Regions from separate parts of the Ectothiorhodospira shaposhnikovii genome, predicted to be linked through region 2. Evidence: riboswitches for the same ligand, from Rfam matches in the RefSeq annotation. Region 2 holds a riboswitch; the other holds the start of a gene.

Region 1 (10,764 bases), 1.2 Mb from region 2:
CGGACTGGCTCGGAGCCTTTGCCCGGGGCCTGCTGGACCTGGCCCGGCAGCACGGGGTGGAACTGGTGGGCGGGGATACCACCCGTGGTCCCTTGTCCATCACGGTGCAGATCATGGGGGTGGCGCCGGTGGGGGCCGCCCTGCGACGTCGGGGTGCCCGCCCGGGAGATCGCATCATGGTCACGGGCACGCCGGGGGATGCGGCGCTGGCGTTGCAGCGGATGCTGGCCGGGCAGGCCCTGGATCCCGACGATCCGCTGCGCCGGCGCCTGGATCGGCCCACGCCCCGGGTGGCGGCCGGATTGGCCCTGCGCGGTCTGGCCTCGGCCTGCATCGACATCTCCGACGGGCTGTGTCAGGACCTGGGTCATGTCCTGACGGCCTCCGGGGTCGGGGCGACCCTGCGCACATCCGACCTGCCCCTGTCGGCCGCCTTTCTGGCCCACATGCCCGCCGAGGGGATTGACTGGTCCCTGCCCCTGGCGGGAGGCGATGACTACGAACTCCTGTTCACGGTACCTCCCGAGAGGGTGCCCCGGGTCCATGAGCGTCTGGCGGGCACGGGCTGCCCGGTGACCGAGATCGGTGAGATCGAGGCCGAATCGGGGCTACGGGTGCTGGATCCGGCCGGTGACCGGCTGTCGCTGGATCGGGGCGGCTATGACCATTTTCAGATCGCGGAGTCCTCATGAGCCCATCCAAGCCCGCCCCCATCCCCCCGCGCCGGGTTCTCACGGACCCGGTGCATTTTCTGGCCTTCGGCTTCGGCAGCGGCCTGTCGCCCAAGGCCCCGGGCACGGCGGGCACGGTGGCCGCCATACCCCTGTATCTACTGTTGTCCGGCCTGCCGCTGTGGGGCTACCTGCTGGCCACCCTGATCGTGATCGGCGTCGGTGTCTGGCTCTGCGGCGAGAGCTCACGGCGTCTTGGGGTCCATGACCATCCCGGCATCGTCTGGGATGAGTTCGCCGGTTTTTTGGTCACCATGATCGCCGCGCCGGCGGGCTGGATCTGGGTGCTGGTGGGTTTCGTACTGTTCCGGATCTTCGACGTGCTCAAGCCCTGGCCCATCGGGTGGCTTGACCGGCGGGTGGAAGGCGGTTTTGGCATCATGGTGGATGACCTGTTGGCGGGGGTCTATGCTCTGGTGGTGCTGCAGCTACTGGCCTTTGCCTTCACCGCCCCATGAGAACCCGCCATCTCCCCCGGCTGACCCTGCTTTCGGTGCTCCTGGCCGCTCCCGCCGCCGCCGTGGACATTCATTTGATGGGGGTCTTTTCCGATCGCGCCGTGATGGCCCTGGACGGGCAGCGTCAGGTGTTGCGGGTGGGGGAGACGTCCGAAGCCGGGGTGCGCCTGATCAGCACCGACAGTCGCAGCGGGACCGTGCTCATCGAACTGGAGGGGCGTCAGCGTCAGATCGGCATCGACGGCCGCGTCGGCGGGGAATTCCAACCTCGGGCCATCAGCCAGGCGCGGATCTATCGGGGCAGTTCGGGCGGCTTCACCACGCCCGGCGCCATCAACGGCCATGCCGTCACCTTTCTGGTGGACACCGGCGCCTCGGCCATTGCCCTGAGTGCCGTGGAAGCCCGTCGTCTGGGGCTCGACTACACCCGGGGGGCTCAGGTTCGGGTGCAGACGGCCTCGGGCACCGAATGGGCGCACCGCATTCATCTGGACCGGGTGCGGGTGGGCGGGATCGAACAGCGCAATGTCCCGGCCTTCGTGCTGCCGGGAAATCAGCCCGGCATGGCCCTGCTGGGCATGAGTTTTCTGGACCAGGTGGACATGCGTAACGAAGGTGGGGCGCTGATACTGGAACAACGCTTCTGACCCAGTGCTTGTTCAGCGGTTCACCCATCGCTCATGCACCGCCAGCAAGGCGGGGATCACCACCAGGACCAGCACCGTGGCCACCGCCAGACCGAAGACGATGGATACCGCCATGGGGATCAGGAACTGGGCCTGCACCGAACGCTCGAACAACAGCGGCACCAGTCCCGCGATGGTGGTGAACGAGGTCAGAAGCACCGCACGCAGGCGCTGGCAGGAGGCCTCCACGATGGCCGCGTCCTGGGCCAGGCCTTCCTCGCGCAGGGACTGATAGAAACTCACCAGGATGATGGAGTTGTTCACCACGATACCGGTCAGGCCGAACAGCCCGAACAGGGACAGGATGGTCATTTCCATGCCCAGGAGCCAGTGCCCGGCCAGGGCGCCCAGCAGGCCGAAGGGGATGATGGCCATGACCACCAGCGGCCAGCCGTAGGATCCGAACACCCAGGCCAGGGTGAGATAGATCAGCGCCAGGGCAAAGATCAGACCCATGCGCATGTCCGCCAGGGTTTCCGCCTGGTCCGCTGCCCGGCCTTCGAAGGACCACGTCACCCCATGACGTTCGGCCAGCGCGGGAAGTACGTCGGCCGCCAGCTGTTCGCGGACCCGGCCGGCATTGTTCACCGCCCGGTCCACTTCGGCGGATACGGAAATGGCCAGCCGGCCATCGGCCCGGCGCAGGGTTTCGAAGCCCTGGCGCGGCTGGAACTCGGCCACCGTGTCCAGGGGGGCCATGCCCCCGCCCGGCAGGATCACCGTGAAGCGCTCCAGGGTGACGCCGTGGTGACGCTCGTCGTCGGGCAGGATCACGCGCACCTCCACTTCTTCCAGACCCTCTTGAAAGATCTGTGCCAACGCCCCGTCGAAGGCGTGACGCAGCTGACGACCGAGGGATTCCGTGGTCAGTCCCAGGGCCAGGCCCTCGGGTCGGAGCCGGTAGATGAGCTGCTCCCGGCCATAGGGCATGTTGTCTTCCACCGCAAACACGCCGGGAAAGTCGTTGAGTGTCTCGGCCAGTTCCAGCCCGGCCGCCTTGAGCCGTTCCGGGTCCGCCCCGGTCAGGCGGATATCCACGTCCCTTCCCGGCGGGCCGGCCTGGCGTTCCGTGATGCTGAACAGCTCGATCCCCGGTGGCATCTGGATGCGTGACTGCCATTCCCGGATGAATCGGGTATTGCGCACGTCCCGCTGGTCCGGGGAGACCAGTTCCACCAGGATGGCGCCGAACTGGTCTCCCCGGGGCGCCTGTACCGGCCCGCCGGTGTCCAGGCCCCGGCCCAGGGAGACCACCACGTTGCGGATCAGGTTGCCGCCCAACTCGGATTCGGTGTCATGGAGGGTGGACTCCACATGTTCCAGGAACCGTTCCACCCGTTCCGGCGGGGTCCCGGCGACGAAGTGGGCGGCGGCCGTGACCACGGTGCCTTCGGGAGCGGGAAAGAAGGTGAAACCGATGCGACCACCCACCAGCAGGCCCATGGCCAGGATCAGGACCGCCACCGCGCCCGCCAGGGTGATGCCGGCATGTTCCACCGAATGGGTGACCAGTCGCCGGAAGGGGCCTTCCCGGAAGGCATCGAAGCGCTTGTCGAAGCGGTCGCGGAACGAGCCGGGGCGGGGTGGCCTGACCTTTTCCAGGCTGTTCTTGAGGTGAAAGGGCAGCACCAGGAAGCTGATCAGCAGGGTGGCCAGGATGACACAGATCACCACCAGGGGGATGTCGAAGAGGATGTTGCCGATGATGCCGCCGATGAGCATCAGCGGCAGGAAGGCGGCCACGGTGGTGAGCGAGGCGGAGATCACCGGGGCAATCATGCGCTGGGCACCGCGCTGGGCCGCCTGGGCCGCGTTCATGCCCCGTTGGTACTGGGTGTAGGCATGTTCACTGACCACGATGGCATTGTCGACGATGATGCCCAGGGACATGATGAAGCCGAACAGGGACATCATGTTGATGCTGCCGCCCAGGGCCCAGAGGGCGAGGAAGGCGGCGGTGAACGAGACGGGGATGCTCAGGGCCACCCGCAGGGCCAGGCGGCCGTTGAGGAACAGGAACAGGATCGCCAGTACCAGGATCAGACCGCCGGCCCCGTTCTTGAGCAGCAGGCCGATGCGTTCCACCAGGGGTTCGTAGAACTGGTCATAGACATGGATCTGTACTCCCGGCGGTAGCGTCTCTTTTGCCTCGTCCAGCCAGCCCAGCAGGATGCCGGAGGCGTCCAGGGCATCATCCCGTTCCGCCCGTTGCAGGGACATTTCCACCGCGGGTTCGCCCTGATAGCGCACCAGCACCTGATTGTCCCGGATCCTGCGCTCGATCCGGGCCACATCCCCCAGCAGGATCAGGCCCCCTTCGGCGTCGCTGCGCAGGGGCAGGCGGGCAAAGGCTATTTCCTCCCGACCCTGTTCCAGGCTGCGCAGCTGCCGGGCGCTGTCGTCCCGGCCCACCATCCCCGCGGGCAGATCAAGGGAGAGACCGGCGATCCGCTCGCCCACCTGACCCAGGGTCATGCCCAGATCCAGCAGTCGGGCGGTGGGAATCTGGATCGCCATCTCCTCTTCCGGCAGGCCGGAAAAGTCGATGCGGGCAATCCCCTGGTCCAGCAACTGACGCTCGAACTCCCGTACCAGGGGGCGCAGTTCACGCAGATCGGGCCCGCTGACGAGTAGCCGGGCGATGGGCTCGTAGCGGATGATGCGGTTGACAATGGGTGTCTCGGCGGCCTCCGGCAGGTTGCGTTGCTGGGCCACCACGTCCTTGACCTGGTCCGTGGCCAGGGTCATGTCGGTGCCGGCCTGGAACTCCAGAGTGATGGAGGCGATGCCCAGGGCCGAGGTGGAGGTGAGGCTGCGCAGACCGTCCACGGTGCGCAGTTCCTGTTCCAGGGGAATGGTGATGCCGGTTTCCACGTCTTCCGCGCTGGCGCCGGTCCAGGCCACCTGCACGGTGACGAAATCCAGGGCGAAGTTGGGGAAGAACTGGGTGTTGAGCTTGAGCAGCGCCCAGGAGCCGGACAGCAGCATCAGGGCCACCAGCAGGTTGGCCGCCACCGGATGCCGCAGGAAGAAGGGGATCACACCACGGGAACGGGCCATGGATCAGTCTGCCTCCGCGCTGACCCGCAGGCCGTCGATGGCATTGGGCAGCCGGGTGGTGATGATCCGGTCACCCGCTCGCAGGGCCTCGCCGGATACCAGGATGCGTTCGCGACCGTCCTCGTCCACCCATTCGCCCACCCGTCTCACTGCAAGGCCCTGCATGCGTCCGTCTTCCAGGCGGTAGATGCGATCCAGCCCGTACAGGGCCTCGAAGGGCAGGGCCACCACGTGCTCTCTTGGTGGCAGGGAGAGGCGCAGGCTGACGAAGCGTCCCAGGGGGACGTCCCGGGTATCCGAGACGATCCGGAACAGCCCTTCCACGCCGGCACTGCCGGCCCCGGTTTCACCGGCCAGACGGCTCAGTTCAAGGGTCAGGGGCAGGCCATCCACCCGGGCCTGGGCAACGGGCGGGGATGCCATGTCGAGGGCCTGGCGCACCGCCGGCAGATGGACGGCGGGGATGGGGGCGCGCACCTCCAGGGCCTGGGTATCGAACAGGGTCACCAGGGCGTCGCCCACCCGCACCCGGTCCCCGGGGGCGACATTGACGCGGGCGATGCGGCCGTCGAAGGGGGCGCGGACATGGCTGCGCTCCAGATCCAGAGCGGCCTGGGCCAGCTGGGCCTCGGCCCGACGGATGCGTGCCCGCAGCTGTTCCCGGCGAGCGTCGTAATCATCCAGGGCCAGCTGCCGGTTGGCCACGGCCAGGGCCTGCTGCTCCCGGTTTCGCTGGGCCTCTTCCAGGGTGGCGGGGGAACCCAGGTTGCGATTGAGCAGATCCTGGGCCCGGTTCACGGCCCGTTCCGCCAGCGCCAGCAGGGTGCGTTCCCGGTCCAATGCCTCCCGATCCCGGGCGTGGCTTCGTTCCAGGGCCCGCAGCTGTGCCCGCAGGTCATCCAGATCCGCCTGCCGTTGCCGGACCAGCAGTTCCAGTTCCCGGTCGTCCAGGATCACCAGGGTGTCTCCGGCTTGGACCTGGCGACCTTCCTCCACCGGCACCCGGGCCACGTCCGCTTCCACCGCGGCGCGCAGGCCGGCCGCCCGGGGCGAGGTGACATGGCCGTGGAGCGTGACCTGGGGAGGAAGGGTCCGGGGCGTGATCTCTTCGGCCGTCACCCGCCACACCCGCTCCGCCACCTGCCGGGGCGGTTCGGAAGGCCGGGTGATCAGCAGCAGGACGAACCCGCCGATACCGATGGCCAGCAGGATCAGGGGCAGCAAGCGCTTGATGCGGGGAGGCAGGGGCATGGGCGGTCGAGGGCTGAGGTGAACCGGCATTGTAGCCGGGTTGAGGAGGTAATTCAGTGTTTGCTTATTTTTGGGTCTTTGGGCCGGACGTTACCGGGTTCGGGGAAAGAACACCGGCATGCCTTCCACCTCGCCGGTGACCAGGGCCTGTCCGTAGAGGCGTTCCAGGGCGTTGGGCACCAGCATCTCCCGGGTGGTTCCCCAGCAGGCCTCGCCGCCGGGGTACATGAGCAGCAGGTGATCGCAGTAGCGGGCGGCCAGGTTGACGTCGTGCAGGGTGAGGACGGCGCTGCGTCCCTCGGCCACGGCACGGCGGACGATGTCCAGTACCGCCACCTGATGGTGCAGATCCAGATGGTTGGTGGGCTCGTCCAGCAGGAAGATGCGCGGGTCCTGGGTGAGGGCGGTGGCAATGGCCAGGCGCTGGCGCTCGCCGCCGGAGAGGGTGGCGATGAGACGGGTTTCCATACCGGCCAGATCCACCTGCCGCAGGGCCTTGAGGGCCGCCTGATGGTCTTCGGCCGACTCCATCTCCCAGGGACGCAGGTAGGGATGACGGCCGATCAGGGCCGTTTCCAGCACCGTGGCCGGAAACCCGTCCTGATGATCCTGGAAGACCATGCCCAGCAGGCGGGCGACGCGGCGGCGGGGCAGTTGCCCCAGGGGCTGGCCCTGGAGCCGGATGGTGCCCCGGCGGGGCGGTCGCAGACCGGCCAGGGTATGCAACAGGGTGCTCTTGCCGGCCCCGTTGGGGCCCAGGATGCCCCAGCACTGACCGGCCCGGATGTCCAGGTTCAGGGGGGCGCCGTCGCCCCGGCCGGGGATGTCCACCACCAGGTCCATGAGGGTCAGCAGGGGCGCGGGGGCTGGCTGAAGAAGTCGGGAGTCGCTCATCTCAACGGCTGCGGTAGAGCAGGTACAGGAACACCGGGACGCCCAGCATGGCGGTGATCACGCCCACCGGCAACTGCTGGGGGGCGATCAGGGTCCGCGCCAGGGTGTCCGCCAGGGTGAGCAGGATGCCGCCGGCCAGGGCCGAGGCCGGCAGGATCAGGCGCTGGTCATTGCCCAGCACCAGACGCAGCATGTGCGGCACGATCAGACCCACGAAACCCACGCTGCCCGCCATGGTGACCGCCGTTGCCGTGACCAGGGCCGCCACCCCGTAGAGGGTCCATTCCAGGGGGCGCACGGCAACACCCAGGGCTGCCGCCTGCAGCGGTCCCCGGGCCAGTACGTTGAGACTGCGCCCCAGGGGCATGGCCACCAGCACGACGACCACCAGCACGATCCAGGCCGGCCAGGGGCTGTGGGCATGGGACAGATCCCCCATCAGCCAGTAGAGCATCCCCGGTAGTTCGGTGGTGGGGCTGATCGCCAGCAGGAAGCTGATGAAGGCACCCCAGCCCGCCGCCACCACCACCCCGGTCAGCAGCAGACGGGTGGGTGTCCAGCTCCCGGTGCCGTGGGCCAGGCCGAAGACGATGAGGGTGGACAACAGGGCGCCGGCAAAGGCCGCCCCCGATACCATGGCCATGCCCAGGCCCGCCAGCATGGACAGCAACGCCCCCACCGCCGCGCCGCCGGACAGCCCCAGCACATAGGGGTCCGCCAGGGGGTTGCGCAGCAGTACCTGCATCAGCGCCCCGGCCACCGCCAGCAGGCCGCCGGTGGCAAAGGCCGCCAGGGCGCGGGGCAGGCGCAGTTCCAGGATCAGGGTCCGGTGCAGCGGCTCGCCGCCGCCGGTGAGCACGGCCAGGGTCTCGGTGGGCGTCAGCGGCACGCTGCCCAGGGCCACGGCGATGCCCAGGGACAGGCCGGCGGCCCCCAGCAGGATCGGCAGCACCAGGGCCGGTCGGCTCACTCGGAGGTCTCCGGGCGCCGGTCGCGGGCGGTTTCCAGGGCCTCGCAGACCCATCGGGTGCCTTCCAGAATGCGCGGCGTGGCCCGTTGCAGCAGGGACGGGGGGATGAAGAACAGATTGTCCCGGGCGGTGGCGGTCAGGGTCGGCCAGCGGCGCCACTCCTCGATCCAGTGCGGGCTGTCCTCGCCCATGCCGCCCCCCAGGATCGCTTCCGGATCGGCGGCCAGCACCACTTCCCGATCCAGTCGCGGGACCAGGGCTTCCAGGTCACCGAACAGATTGTGGCCGCCGCAGATTTCGATGGCGCGGGAGACCAGGTGCCGGTCGTTGAGGGTCATGAGGGGGCGGTCCCAGATCTGGTAGAACACCGTCACCCTGGGCCGGTCGCCGTATTGTGCTTCCAACGCCCGCAGATCCCGGCGAAAGTCCTCGGCCGCTGCCCGTCCCTGGGGTGCCCGCCCGGCCAGGGTGCCCAGGCGTTCCAGGGCCAGGGCCAGCTGTTCGAAATCCTGGGGGTCGTTGTAGTAGATGGGAATCCCCAGCCGGGCCAGGCGCTCCACCTGGGCCTGGACGTTGCCGCTGCTCCAGGCCACCACCAGATCCGGTTTCAGGGCCAGGATGGATTCCATGTCCAGTTGCTTGTAGCTGCCGATCCTGGGGATGTCCGCTGCCGCCGCCGGGTAGTCGCTGAAACTCACCGTGCCCACGATCCGGTTGCCGGCATCCACGGCAAACAAAAGCTCGGTGATGTGGGGGGCCAGGCTGATGATGCGCTCGGCCGGCGCGGCGAGGGACACCGTCTGCTGTCGGTCATCGATGACCTGGACCGGCGTCGTCGCGGCGGGGTCGGCCGTGGCCGTGGTCAGCCAGGCGGTGAGGCATAAAATGCCGGATATCATCGGTAAACGGGCTTTTTTTGCGCGCATCGTCGCCTTTCTTGCTGATTGCCGATAGTGGGTGATCAAGTCTTGAAGGCAGGCATCATAGCAGTTGCCGGCGGTCAATCCTGCCGGAAAAAAACCCATTGGCGGTAGCCAATCATGATCCTGTTGCGTATTATCCTGCCTCGCTTCAGGTGCCGGATGCGTGACACACATCCGGTGAAACGGGAAGCCGGTGCGACCATGGCCCAAGGCCATGGACAATGCCGGCGCTGCCCCCGCAACGGTAGGCGAGGTGGGGGGTCCATGGTGTTTCCAGGATCCCCGGCAGGGCGATACAACCACTGCGCGCAAGCGTGGGAAGGTGCCCTGACCAGGTCGTACATGACCCGCCCGCGAGCCCGGAGACCGGCCTGATGCGCTTACGCGGCATTGCGGAGGGCTTTGCGCGGCTCGATATCTTCGGGTTCCCCGGTAGGGAAGTGCCGTTCGTGGTCGTGTGCCAGGACGGGTTTCCCGCGCCCCTGGCTCTCCAGCATGCCGTCCTGATTCAAGACCGCATGGCGCGCGGGCGGCGCGCCGGAGAGTATCCCCATGCACAAGAAGTCCCTGCTGTCGGCAGCGATCCTGCTGGCCCTTCCCCATGCCCTGTCTGCCCAGGAAATGATCGCCCGGCTCGATCCCATCCTGGTGACCCCTACCCGCACGGCCCAGACCGTGGATCAGACCCTGGCGTCGGTGACCGTGATCGAGCGTGAAGAGATCGAGCGGTTGCAGCCGAAGGCGTTCGCGGATCTGTTGGCGGCCCGGGCCGGCATTGCCCTGTCTCAAAATGGTCCCTTCGGCAAGACCACCGGCCTGTTCCTGCGCGGCGCCGCTTCGGATCACACCCTGTTGCTGATCGACGGCGTGCGCATGGGCTCCGCCACCCTGGGCAGTGCCTCCTGGCAGTTTCTGCCCCCGGCGGAGATCGAGCGGGTGGAGATCGTTCGCGGACCCAGAACCAGTCTCTATGGTTCCGATGCCATCGGCGGCGTGATCCAGATCTTTACCCGCGAAGGTGACGGCCCGGCCCGGGTGCGGGCGCACATGGGGGCCGGTTCCTTCAATACCCGGGAATACGGACTTGGGGTTTCCGGCAGCCAGGACCGGACCCGCTACAGCCTCTCCGGCAGTCACTTCGGCACCGATGGCATCGATGTTCAGCGGGGGGTGGGGGATTCCGGTCGGGACGGATTCCACAACAGCAGTGTCTCCGGACGTTTGTCCCACCAGGCTACCGAGGGTCTGGAGCTGTTCGGTTCTTTTCATCACGCCCTTGGGGAGACCGATTATGACTTCGGTGACCCGGCTCGGGACTGGATTGATTTCGTCCATCATGCCTCCCGGATCGGCGTCCGGGGGCAGCTCCACGAGGTTTGGTTCAGTGAACTGAGCGTCAGCCACAGCCGGGATGAGAACGAAACCTTCCAGAATGGGGTGGCCTCGTCACGGATCGATACGACGCGATATCTGTTCGCCTGGCAGAACGACCTCCTGCTGGGGGATCACCTGTTCACGGCAGGGGTGGACTACCAGGACGACAAAGTGAGTGGTTCCACCAATTATGACGAGACCCGGCGGGACAACTGGGGTGTATACGCCCAGCTCCAGCTGGACCTGGGGCGTCATGCCCTGACCGGCAGTCTGCGGCAGGATGACAACGAGGCCTTCGGCAAGGAAACTACCGGGCAGCTGGCCTGGGGCTACCGGATCACCGATGCCTGGCGGGTCCGTGCCAGCGGCGGCACGGCCTTCAAGGCGCCCACCTTCAACGACCTGTACTGGCCCGGT
Region 2 (10,764 bases):
ATACCCCCTGGCGGCATCAGGGGGATACCCGGGAACGCCTGGAGTGCCTGGCCCTGCGGATCCTGAGCCAGGGGCTACCCGTGGACGAAGGTGGTTGGTCTGCCACCCGCCAGGTACTGGAACGCATCCATCAGCGTCTGCGGCCGGCCCTGGAGGCCTGCGGTCCCCAGGAGTTGTTGCAGCTCACCCGGGGATTGGCGGGGCGTTTCGTGCCTCCGGGGCCCAGTGGCGCCCCCAGTCGGGGGCGCCCCGACGTCCTGCCCACCGGACGCAACTTCTATTCCGTGGACGTTCGCGCCGTGCCCACCCCCACCAGCTGGATGCTGGGCCTGAAATCCGCCAATCTGCTGGTGGAGCGTTATCTGCAGGAGGAGGGAGACTATCCCCGGGCCGTCGGTCTGTCGGTCTGGGGCACGGCCACCATGCGCACCGGCGGCGATGACATCGCCCAGGCCATGGCCCTGATCGGCGTGCGCCCCCGCTGGGCGGCGGGCAGTCACCGGGTGACGGATTTCGAGATCCTGCCCATGTCCGCCCTGGACCGCCCCCGCATCGACGTGACCCTACGCATCTCCGGGTTCTTTCGCGATGCCTTCACCAATGTCATCCGCCTGTTCGATGCCGCGGTACAGGCGGTGGCCGGGCTGGACGAACCGGAGGCCGTCAATCCCATCCGCGCCCGTATCCTGCGGGAGACCCGGGCGGGTGTGGCGCGGGGGCTGGACCCGGATACGGCTCGCCGACGGGCGGGACTGCGCATCTTCGGCGCCCGGCCCGGTGCTTACGGTGCCGGGCTGCAAGGACTGATGGAGAGCCGGCAATGGCGGGACGATGGGGATCTGAGCGAGGCCTACGTGAACTGGGGGAGCTATGCTTACGGCACCCGGGACCAGGGGGCCGCCCTGCCCGATGTCTTCCGGCAACGACTGACAGGGATCGATCTGGTGGTGCAGAACCAGGACAATCGGGAACACGATCTGCTGGATTCCGATGACTATTACCAGTTCCAGGGTGGCATGAGTGCGGCCGTGCGCTATCTGAGCGGACGTCAGCCCGCGCTCTTTTTCGGGGATCACAGCAATCCCCAGGCGCCCAGGGTTCAGTCCCTGGCCCAGGAGATCAGCCGGGTGATCCGGGCCCGGGTCACCAATCCCAAATGGATCCAGGCGATGCAGCGCCATGGCTACAAGGGGGCGGCGGAGATGGCCGCCACCGTGGATTACCTGTTTGCCTATGACGCCACCGCCCGGGTGGTGCGGGATGATCAGTATGCCCGGGTGACGGATGCCTTGATCAACGACCCTCATAACCGGGCCTTTCTGGAACGGCACAACCCGGATGCCCTGCACGAGATGTGCGAGCGTCTGCTGGAGGCCATGCAGCGTGGCCTGTGGCAGGCGCCGGGGAATTATCGTGAGCAGCTGGAAACCCGGTTGCTGGAGAGCGAGGCCCGTTGGGAGGGGGCATGAGCGTGCAGATCCCGACACCCCAATACCCGTTCACAGCCCTGGTCGGGGTGCCCCGCCTGCGGATGGCCCTGTTGCTGGCGGCCATTGATCCTCTCATCGGCGGAGTGCTGATCCAGGGACCCCGGGGATCGGCCAAGACCACCAGCGCCCGTGCCCTGGCCCAGCTGCTGCCGGAGGGTTGCTTCGTCAATCTCCCCCTGGGGGCCAGTGAAGAACAGTTGCTGGGATCGCTGGACATCGAAAGCGCACTCCAGCACGGCCAGGTGAACTTCCGCCCCGGCCTGCTGGCCCGGGCCCATCAGGGGGTGCTGTATGTGGATGAGGTCAACCTGTTGCCGGACGTGCTGGTGGACCAGTTGCTGGATGTGAGTGCCGGCGGCGTCAATCGGGTGGAGCGGGACGGCATTTCCCACCAACACCCGGCCCGGTTCGTGCTGGTGGGCACCATGAACCCGGAGGAGGGCAGGCTACGCCCCCAATTGCTGGACCGCTTTGGTCTTTTCGTCACCCTGGACGGGGGGATCGATCCCCCCACTCGGGAGGCCATCGTGCGCGCGCGGCTGGCCTTCGAGATGGACCCGCATGGCTTTGTCCTGCGCCATGATCAGGCACAACGGGCATTGCTGGAGCGGCTCTGCCGGGCTCGCAACCGACTTGAAAGCCTGGTGTTCGAGGATGATTTGCACCGGCAGGTCAGCCGGTTGTGTTTCGAGGCAGGGGTGGAAGGGGTGAGAGCGGATCTGGTCATGCTGCGTGCCGCCCGTGCCCACGCCGCCCTGGCGGCACGATCCCGGATAGAGGAACAGGACGTGCAGGCGGTGCAGGCCCTGGTGCTGGATCATCGGCGTCCGCCGGCCGGCTCCGAGTCGGTGGAGGTTCCGCCTCAAGGCTCGCATGCCGCCGAGCAGAGGCGTCCGCCTCCTGCCGGGGCGACGATGGAATCGGAGTCCACGGAAACATCCCGTGGCCAGGATCCGGAACCGGATCATGATGATGAATGGGGCGTACTGCCGCCGGAGCCGGTGGCCTACCGGCCGTGGGATGTTGCGAGGCCCTTGCCGGTAAAAAAGCCCTGACGCACCGTCGGGCACCCGGACAGGTGCCCGACGGGCGCGGTGACAACCCCGGTCGGCAGCGTGAGTTCTCCCGCCTTGGGCCGGGGGTCATCCACTGGCACCGCAGCCTGATCCACAAGGGGCATGGCCCCCTGACCCGGGACGCTCTGGTTTATCGTCGCCGCCGGGGGCATGGTGACATGCTCTATTGTCTGGTGTTGGACTGTTCCGGTTCCATGCTGCGTCGGGACAAGCTGGCCCTGGCCAAGGGACTGCTGTCCACCTGGGTACAACAGATCTATGTTCTGCGGGGGGAACTGGCGGTGATCGGGTTTTCCGGCAGTGGGGCCCGGGTGTTGCAGCCCCCGGCCCGAGCCGCCGTCTTCAACGAGGACTGGATCGCGCCCATCGGTGGTGGCGGAGGGACGCCGATGGCCTCCGGCGTGGCGCTGGCGGACGCCCTGCTGTTGCAGGTACGCCGCCGGAACCCCGACAAGCGCATCGGTTTATGGTTGCTGACCGATGGCCGTACCCACCGGATTCCCCCCAGGCCAGCGCATGCCGATGTCTGCCAGGTGGTGGACTTCGAGACTGAAGCCGTCTCCCTGGGACGGGCGGCGAGGATCGCCCAGGCCTGGGGGTGTGCCCATGGGCACGTGAATGCCCTATGAGGACTGCCGCGCAGAGGCGATACGCAGATTATCCACGGCAAACAGACGACCCAGCCGCTTGCCTTCGTGGGCTTTCAGCAAGCGCACTGCGGCGTAGGTGACCAGGGGTTCGATGAGCACGATGAGCGCATAAGAACTGGCCCACAGCGCCCAGGCGCTGATTCCTGTCCCTGTTCCCGCCAGCCAGAAACCCACCATCAGGGCCACGCCGCTGTAGTACATCGCATCCAGACGCAAAATCCGTCCCCAGGTCAGGGTTTCGCCCTGTTCCCGGTAGCGTCGCCCGATGGTGTAGTGGACCAGCAGCAGCGGCAGGATCAGGGAGAGGCTGTTGACTGCCCAATGCGCCAGGTCGGCAGGTTCGAAGATGAGGGCCTGCAGGAGCAATCCTAGAGCAAAGCCGAACAGTGCGGGCAGAAAGCCCAGGGTGAAGTAGATGGCCATGGCCCCGACGAAGTGAAGCTCCGATGGCCCGACGTGAAAGTGGATAGCCTCCATGAAGACCGAGAAGAAAAGCGCGGCCAGGAGAATACGCGGCCAGTCCTGTGGGCGGCGTATGAGGTGGCGTAGGTAATAGGCAAGTACGACCGCGGCGGTGGCCCCGGCAAGGATGAGTTTGGGTTGGGCAATCAAGCCTGTTTCGATATGCATGGCAGACCTCGGTCTATCGGGTTCCAGAAACCATGCGGGGGGCAGGATCAAGGCGGCAGGCAACTCGGCAAGCGCAGCGGCATGCCAGGCGTGTACGCCGCCGTTCACGGTTCCCCGCCGTGTGGCGCGTTGCTTGAGGCCGGTCTCCGGGCTTGCGAGAGGAAGCTATGCTTCCGGTGAGGCGCCTTCCCATGCCGGACGCAGTATTACGCCTTCGGCACAGTGACGTGATGCCACACTTTGACTCGCCTACCGTTGCGGGGACAGCGCCGGCCTTGGCCGGTGTGTGAAATATATTCACGTCACCCGCCGCACCGGCTTCCCGATCACGACACTCGACGCCGACCATAGGCCGGACGCACAGGCACCGCGATCCCGACGGCACGTGCCGCCGGGTCACCTGAAGCAGCCGAAACCTTACGAACCTTGGGGAAGCAAGTCAATGTGCGACGTGTGTGTTCTCTACCGAGACAACCCGGTTGCGGCCGGACGCCTTGGCGCGATAGAGCGCCAGATCCGCCGCTTCGATCAGTTGTCCGGGTGAGCGTGTGTCCCCCATATTCAGCGTCGCCACGCCGATGCTGACCGTGATCACCCCCAACGGGGAGCTTTCGTGGGGCAACGCCCTTTGTTCCAGCATGCCGCGAATCTCTTCCGCCAATCCAAGGGCCCTTGCATGATCAAGACCGCTGCAGACAACGGCAAACTCCTCACCGCCGTAGCGGGCCGCCAGATCGGTGGCCCGCTGGGTATGTTGCCGTAGCACGTCGGCCAGCACCTGCATGCAGTGGTCTCCCGCCGGGTGTCCATGCTGATCGTTGTAGGCCTTGAACCAGTCGATATCCAGCATCAGCAGACTCAACGGCTGGGCAAAACGGCGGGTTCTCCCCCATTCCCTTGCCAGCACCTCATCAAGGCTGCGTCGGTTGGCCAGGCCGGTGAGCGCGTCGGTGCGGGACAATCGGGACAATTCCTGGTTGGCCTGCTCCAGCTCCCGCGTGCGCGTGGCAACCAGCCGCTCCAGATCCTGGGTCTGTCGTTCCATGTGATGTGCCATCTGTCCCAATGCCTGGGATAACCGGCTGACTTCCTGGACCGGAGTGCGGATGTCGGGCCGGTAGGTCCAATCCCCCCGTCCGAGTCGGCTTGCCCAGCGACTCAAGGCCACCAGAGGACGGGTGACCCAGATGCTGATGAGGGTGATCAGGATCATTCCCAGCAACAGTATCCCGGCCGCCACCAGCAGCAATTGCCGTAGTAGATCCAGCATCGGTGCCATGAACTGGCTCTGGGGGATCGCCTGCACGATCCTGAGTGTCGGGCCGTCCCGGAGTGAGTAAGACACCCAGTCCACCAGATAGCGTTCGTTGCCGATCTGGTGCAGTATCCGGCCCTGTTCAGGGTCGGCTTGTCGTTCCAACAGTTCGCCCAGTTCCCTGAGCAGAGGAGAATCACTTTCCCATAGACTGATCCTGCGGGTTTCGTCACGGCTCAGGAAATAGACCGGGTCCGGGGTCGAGTTTGCCAGTAGTTTTCCGTCCGGTTCGGTGATGAAGGCCACACCCCCGGAGCGCTCCATCACTTCGGCCAACCAACGGCTGAGCTGGACGATGGACACATCGGCGGTGATCACGCCCACGAACTGGTCATCGGCCCCATAGAGGGGGGCAGACATGCCCAGTCCCATGGCGCTGTAGTCATCCGCGGGGTCATTGATGGCATAACGGTAGACCGGGTACCAGCTCATGCGCCCCATCATCTGGGCAGTCACGAACCAGGGGCGGAGTCGGGCATCGTAGTTATCATTGCCGGCATCGATCAGTTGTCCCGGACGATTGCGTTCATCCACGCGGTAGAGAGACATGACCCGGTGGTTGGCGATGCTGGCCTGCAAGATCCGCAGACTGCGATCCTCGCCCAGCGGAGGGCGGCTGGCAGCAAAATATTCCCCTTCGGGCGTGCCCGTGGAGAGAAAAGTGAGCAGGGGTTGCTGCTCCAGTTGCAGCAGGAAATTGCGGACCAGGGCTTCAGGATCTCGTGGATCGATCACGCCCTGCCGGACCTGGGCGACATTGAGGCTCACCACCTGCCGGGGAACATCGAAGAACTGGCGTACCTTGTCGTTGACCTGACTGCTCACTTCTTCCGCCAAGCGGGTCTGCAGGCGCAGGGACATCGCTTCCGCGGCCTGATAGGTAAGCCACCACTGGATGGCCACCAGCAGCAACAGGCCCGAACCCAGCAGCAGGATGATGTAGCGTTTAAGCGTCATGATGCGGTGGGGTCCTGGTTTGGAGTATCCCACTCGCAAGGTTACCACGTTCGAGACCGATTCCAGTTCATGCCCAAACGATGGACGTGGTCCTGGCGGTCTGCAGCTGGTGCCTTCGGACCCCGGCCCGGGCCAGGCGGGATTGCAGGGCGGGCAGTTGTGCTTCCAGTTCAGGCACCACGGTGGTGCGCACCTCCAGGGCCACGTCGGTGGCCAGCACCCGGTACAGGCTGTCCCAGGCGGCCTCGCCGGAACCCGGCACACCCGTGATCGCTGGATAGTCTTCGGGCAGGGCCTTGATGTCCAGGCCCACCCAATCGGTGAAGGGCAGAACCCGGGCCAGACGCTCTGGATAGACGCCGGCGGTGTGCAACCCCACCTTGAAACCCATTTTTCGCACCTGGACCATGGCCCGTGCCAGCCCGCCCTGCAGGGTGGGCTCGCCGCCGCTGAACACCACGGCATCCAGCAGCCCGCGGCGCCGGGACAGAAACGCCGTCACCTGGTCCCAGCCTATCGGCGCATCCGTCCGTGGCGGCTGTAGCCGGGTGTTATGGCAATACCCACAGCGCCAGGGGCAGCCCTGGCAGAAGATCACGGCCGCCAGCTCACCGGGATAGTCGATGGTGGTGAGGGGGGTCATTCCCCCCACCCGCAGCGATTCAGCCGCCGTGGCCGGCACGGTACATTCAGCGGTTTGCATGGCCCGTGACGCCGGGTTCCTCGAAGTAGCGGCGCTGCGCGTGTTCCGACTGCTTGCCCTTGTTGAAGGCGGACACCGGGCGGTGATACCCCATGACCCGGGTCCAGACCTCGCAGGGAGTGCGTTCCTCGTCGCTCAGGGTGATGTCGGCGGAGATTGGGGGATTCGTTTTCATCATTTTGTGACTTCCTTGAAAAGGGTGGGGTACGACTCAGGCCACCGCGGCGGCCTGGGCCTGTTTGCGGGCGATGATCTCCTGGTCGCAGTGGGGGCAGAAGGCATGCTCGCCGGCGATGTAACCGTGCTTGGGGCAGATGGAGAAGATCGGCGTGACCGTGATGTAGGGCTGGCGGAAGTTTTCCAGGGCCCGGCGCACCAGGCGCTTGCAGGCCTCCGGGGAGGAGATCTGCTCGCCCATGTACAGATGCAGCACGGTGCCGCCGGTGTAGCGGGTCTGCAGTGCTTCCTGGCGGGACAGGGCCTCGAAGGGATCAGCGGTGAAGCCCACCGGCAGCTGGGAGCTGTTGGTGTAGTAGGGGGCATCCGGGGTGCCGGACTGGATGATGCCCGGATAGCGCTTTTGATCCTCCCGGGCAAAGCGGTAGGTGGTGCCCTCGGCGGGCGTCGCCTCCAGGTTGTACATGTTGCCGGTCTCCTCCTGGAATTCCAGCATCCGGGCGCGGACATGGTCCAGCAGACGCAGGGCCATGGCATGGCCGGCGTCGGTGGTGATGTCCTGGGCATCGTCGGTGAAGTTGCGGATCATCTCGTTGATGCCGTTCACGCCGATGGTGGAAAAGTGGTTGCGCAATGTCCCCAGGTAGCGCCGGGTGTAGGGGAACAGTCCGTCCTCCATGTGTCGGGCGATGACCTTGCGCTTGATCTCCAGGCTGTTGCGGGCCAGTTCCAGCAGCCGGTCCAGTTGGGCCAGCAGACCGGCTTCGTCGCCCCGATGGGTGAAGCCCAGGCGGGCGCAGTTGATGGTGACCACGCCCAGGGAGCCGGTCTGTTCCGCCGAGCCGAACAGGCCGTTGCCCCGCTTGAGCAGTTCCCGCAGGTCCAGCTGTAGCCGGCAGCACATGGAGCGCACCATGTTGGGCGACAGCTCCGAATTGAGGAAATTCTGGAAATAGGGCAGGCCGTACTTGGCGGTCATGGCGAACAGCCGTTCCGTGTTGTCGCTTTCCCAGGGAAAATCCGGGGTGATGTTGTAGGTGGGAATGGGGAAGGTGAAGATCCGGCCCCGGGCGTCTCCTTCGGTCATCACTTCGATGTAGGCCCGGTTGATCATGTCCATCTCCGCCTGCAGGTCGCCGTAGCAGAAATCCTGCTCCCGGCCGCCGATGACGGGCACCTGCTCCCGCAGGTCTTCCGGGCAGACCCAATCGAAGGTCAGATTGGTGAAGGGCGTCTGGCAGCCCCAGCGAGACGGGACGTTGAGGTTGTAGATCAGTTCCTGCATGTACTGCTTGACCTGGGCGTAGTCGAGCCGGTCCACCCGGACAAACGGGGCCATGTAGGTGTCGAAGCTGGAAAAGGCCTGGGCGCCGGCCCATTCGTTCTGCAGGGTGCCCAGGAAATTGACGATCTGGCCCACGGCGGAGGAGAAGTGGCGGGGCGGGGCGGCTTCCACCTTGCCCGGCACACCGTTGAAGCCTTCCACCAGCAGGGTGCGCAGGGACCAGCCGGCGCAGTAGCCGGCCAGCATGTCCAGGTCATGGATGTGGTAGTCGCCGTCCCGATGGGCCTGGCCGATCTCCGGGGGATAGACGTGGTTGAGCCAGTAATTGGCGATCATCTTGCCGGAGGTGTTGAGGATCAGACCGCCCAGGGAGTAGCCCTGGTTGGCGTTGGCGGCCACCCGCCAGTCGGAACGGTCCAGGTATTCGCTGATGGAGGCATCCACATCCACCAGGGTCCGGCGGTCGGCCCGCAGGGCCTTGTGCTGTTCCCGGTAGACGATATAGGCCCGGGCGGTGCGCAGGTGGTTGGCACTGATCAGGGTCTGCTCCACCACATCCTGGATGTTTTCGATGTCCGGGCACTGACCCTGGGCAAAACGATGGGCCAGCACCTTCACCACCTGGGCGGTGAGCAGGGTGGCCTCATGGTCTCCGAATTCTCCGGTGGCCTGACCGGCCCGGCGGATGGCGGACTCGATGCGGGCGGCATCAAAGGGCAGACGACGGCCGTCACGCTTGATGACTTGGGCGGGCAGGGCGGGCATTCGGGAAGGCAGGGGTTCCATGAAGACGGGATCCTTTGATGGGGCGATATATGGTGCCGCGGATTATAACAGGCACAATATTTTGTGGAAGCCCTGGGTCCCACCCCTCCGGCAAGGCCGGTCGGCGCCGCGATGGATCAGCAGATGCCGTGCCGCAGGATCAGCTCTTCGGAAAGGTCCGCCTGCAGGACATCATGGTCGTACTCGGTCAGACCCAGATGATCCAGTACACGGATGCTGACGGCCGGCCATTCACAGTCATCGCTGCCCTGCTTCACCTGGCTCAGGATATTGGCGGCCAGTTTGCTGATGGCATAGAGGTCCTTCTGGGAGCGGCCGACTTGCCGGTCGTCCAGAAATGACGGATCGTGATGCCTGAGGATCAGCTGGGTCATGGTCTGAGGAAGGTTCCATGAGCTGGCCACGTAGTAGCCGATCACCGCGTGGTTGGTCGGGTAGTGATCTTCTTCCACCTCCGTGAAAACCCGGTCAGGATTCTGATTGGCCGCCATGAGTACGGACCGATAATCAGGATACTTGATGGCCATGATGGGGATACCGCAGTCACGAAACAGACCAAAGCTGTAGGCATCATCGGCGGGACAGGTTCGATGCAGATTGAGATGGTTTCTCAGCAGCAGCATGGTTTGCGCGGTCTGGGTGGCTGTGTCCCAGAACTTTTCCAGGGATATGCAGGCTCTGCCGGTGATGGATTGACGCAGCTTCTGGGATGCGACCAGCTGGGTGATGGAATGGATACCCAGCAGGGCCACCGCGTTATGAATGTCGGTAATCTGTCTGCTTCGGCCGAACAGGGGGGAGTTCACCATTTTCAGTACGCCGGCCGACAGCCCTACGTCCCTGGCAATGAGATCCGCAAACTGGTTGAGGGCCACGTCGGGAAGACTTCGTAGCCGTTGGATTTCCGTCAGAATGTCGGGGCGTGCCGGTATTTCGAAGTCTTTGACGGCTTTTCCTTGGTCCATACAGCGGTCCCACGATCCATTTGCTGGTGATGAATCGGCAATGATGGATCTGGAGATCCACGGAAATCAATGACCATTCTCGGGGATGATGGACCCGGAAGTACCAGCCGGGGTGGTCGGCCCGCAGCGTTTTGCAGGCCCGAGCCGGTGCTCAAAGTTGTTCCATCACGCAGCCGGCCAGTTCCGCCGCCAGGTTGTTACCCCAGAAAATACCCTTCGGCGTCAGGGAGTAACGACCGTCCCCGAGGGGAGTGAGGAGCGCTTGATCCACCCGTTGCTCGCAGCGCGCCAGCAGGTCCGCATGTGCCGCTTCCGGCACCGTGCCCGGCGTCACATGGCCGAACTGGATGGCGCCGATGAATCGATACAGGGCATCATAGGGCGGACGGGTGGTCATGCCCTCGCGATCGGTGACCCTCTCCAAACTCTGGGCATAAGCCTCCAGGGACAAGGGGTTCATGAGCATCATGCCGGCCAGTCGCCCGCCGGCACCGGCCCCCAGCGGCAGGGTGTCGCCGCCCTGGTAGCGCAATGCCACATACCGGTAACGATCCCTGCCGGGCCTGACCATCTTGGTCAGTTCCAGACTCTCGAATCCCTGCCGTTGACCGGCTTCCAGAATCCGTGAAAACAGTTGCCATTCCCGGGCCAGGGTCTGCGGAGTCTGGGTGGCATGGGCCATGTGTTCATGGGCCAGGCGGCTCTTTTCCCGGATCATCAGGGAATACAG

What was found. Region 2 has a riboswitch for cobalamin ahead of ACLF6L_RS09840 (energy-coupling factor ABC transporter permease). Riboswitches for the same ligand answer to the same signal wherever they lie in the genome.
Region 1: another riboswitch for cobalamin. It lies ahead of ACLF6L_RS04575 (TonB-dependent receptor domain-containing protein); the one in region 2 lies ahead of ACLF6L_RS09840 (energy-coupling factor ABC transporter permease).

The regions. Positions count from the first base shown of each region.
Region 1 is NZ_CP178333.1:996,500-1,007,263, forward strand. Features, by position in the region: gene thiL (thiamine-phosphate kinase) at 1-692, shown strand, start outside; gene ACLF6L_RS04540 (phosphatidylglycerophosphatase A) at 689-1,189, shown strand; gene ACLF6L_RS04545 (TIGR02281 family clan AA aspartic protease) at 1,186-1,836, shown strand; gene ACLF6L_RS04550 (efflux RND transporter permease subunit) at 1,849-4,935, opposite strand; gene ACLF6L_RS04555 (efflux RND transporter periplasmic adaptor subunit) at 4,939-6,186, opposite strand; gene ACLF6L_RS04560 (ABC transporter ATP-binding protein) at 6,277-7,080, opposite strand; gene ACLF6L_RS04565 (FecCD family ABC transporter permease) at 7,082-8,050, opposite strand; gene ACLF6L_RS04570 (cobalamin-binding protein) at 8,047-8,976, opposite strand; cobalamin riboswitch at 9,107-9,363, shown strand; gene ACLF6L_RS04575 (TonB-dependent receptor domain-containing protein) at 9,526-10,764, shown strand, end outside.
Region 2 is NZ_CP178333.1:2,159,778-2,170,541, reverse strand. Features, by position in the region: gene cobN (cobaltochelatase subunit CobN) at 1-1,469, shown strand, start outside; gene ACLF6L_RS09850 (ATP-binding protein) at 1,466-2,545, shown strand; gene ACLF6L_RS09845 (vWA domain-containing protein) at 2,569-3,195, shown strand; gene ACLF6L_RS09840 (energy-coupling factor ABC transporter permease) at 3,190-3,846, opposite strand; cobalamin riboswitch at 3,966-4,211, opposite strand; gene ACLF6L_RS09835 (diguanylate cyclase) at 4,286-6,118, opposite strand; gene ACLF6L_RS09830 (anaerobic ribonucleoside-triphosphate reductase activating protein) at 6,186-6,821, opposite strand; partial or broken gene ACLF6L_RS09825 (ribonucleoside triphosphate reductase) at 6,838-9,048, opposite strand; gene ACLF6L_RS09820 (HDOD domain-containing protein) at 9,186-10,034, opposite strand; gene ACLF6L_RS09815 (radical SAM protein) at 10,186-10,764, opposite strand, start outside.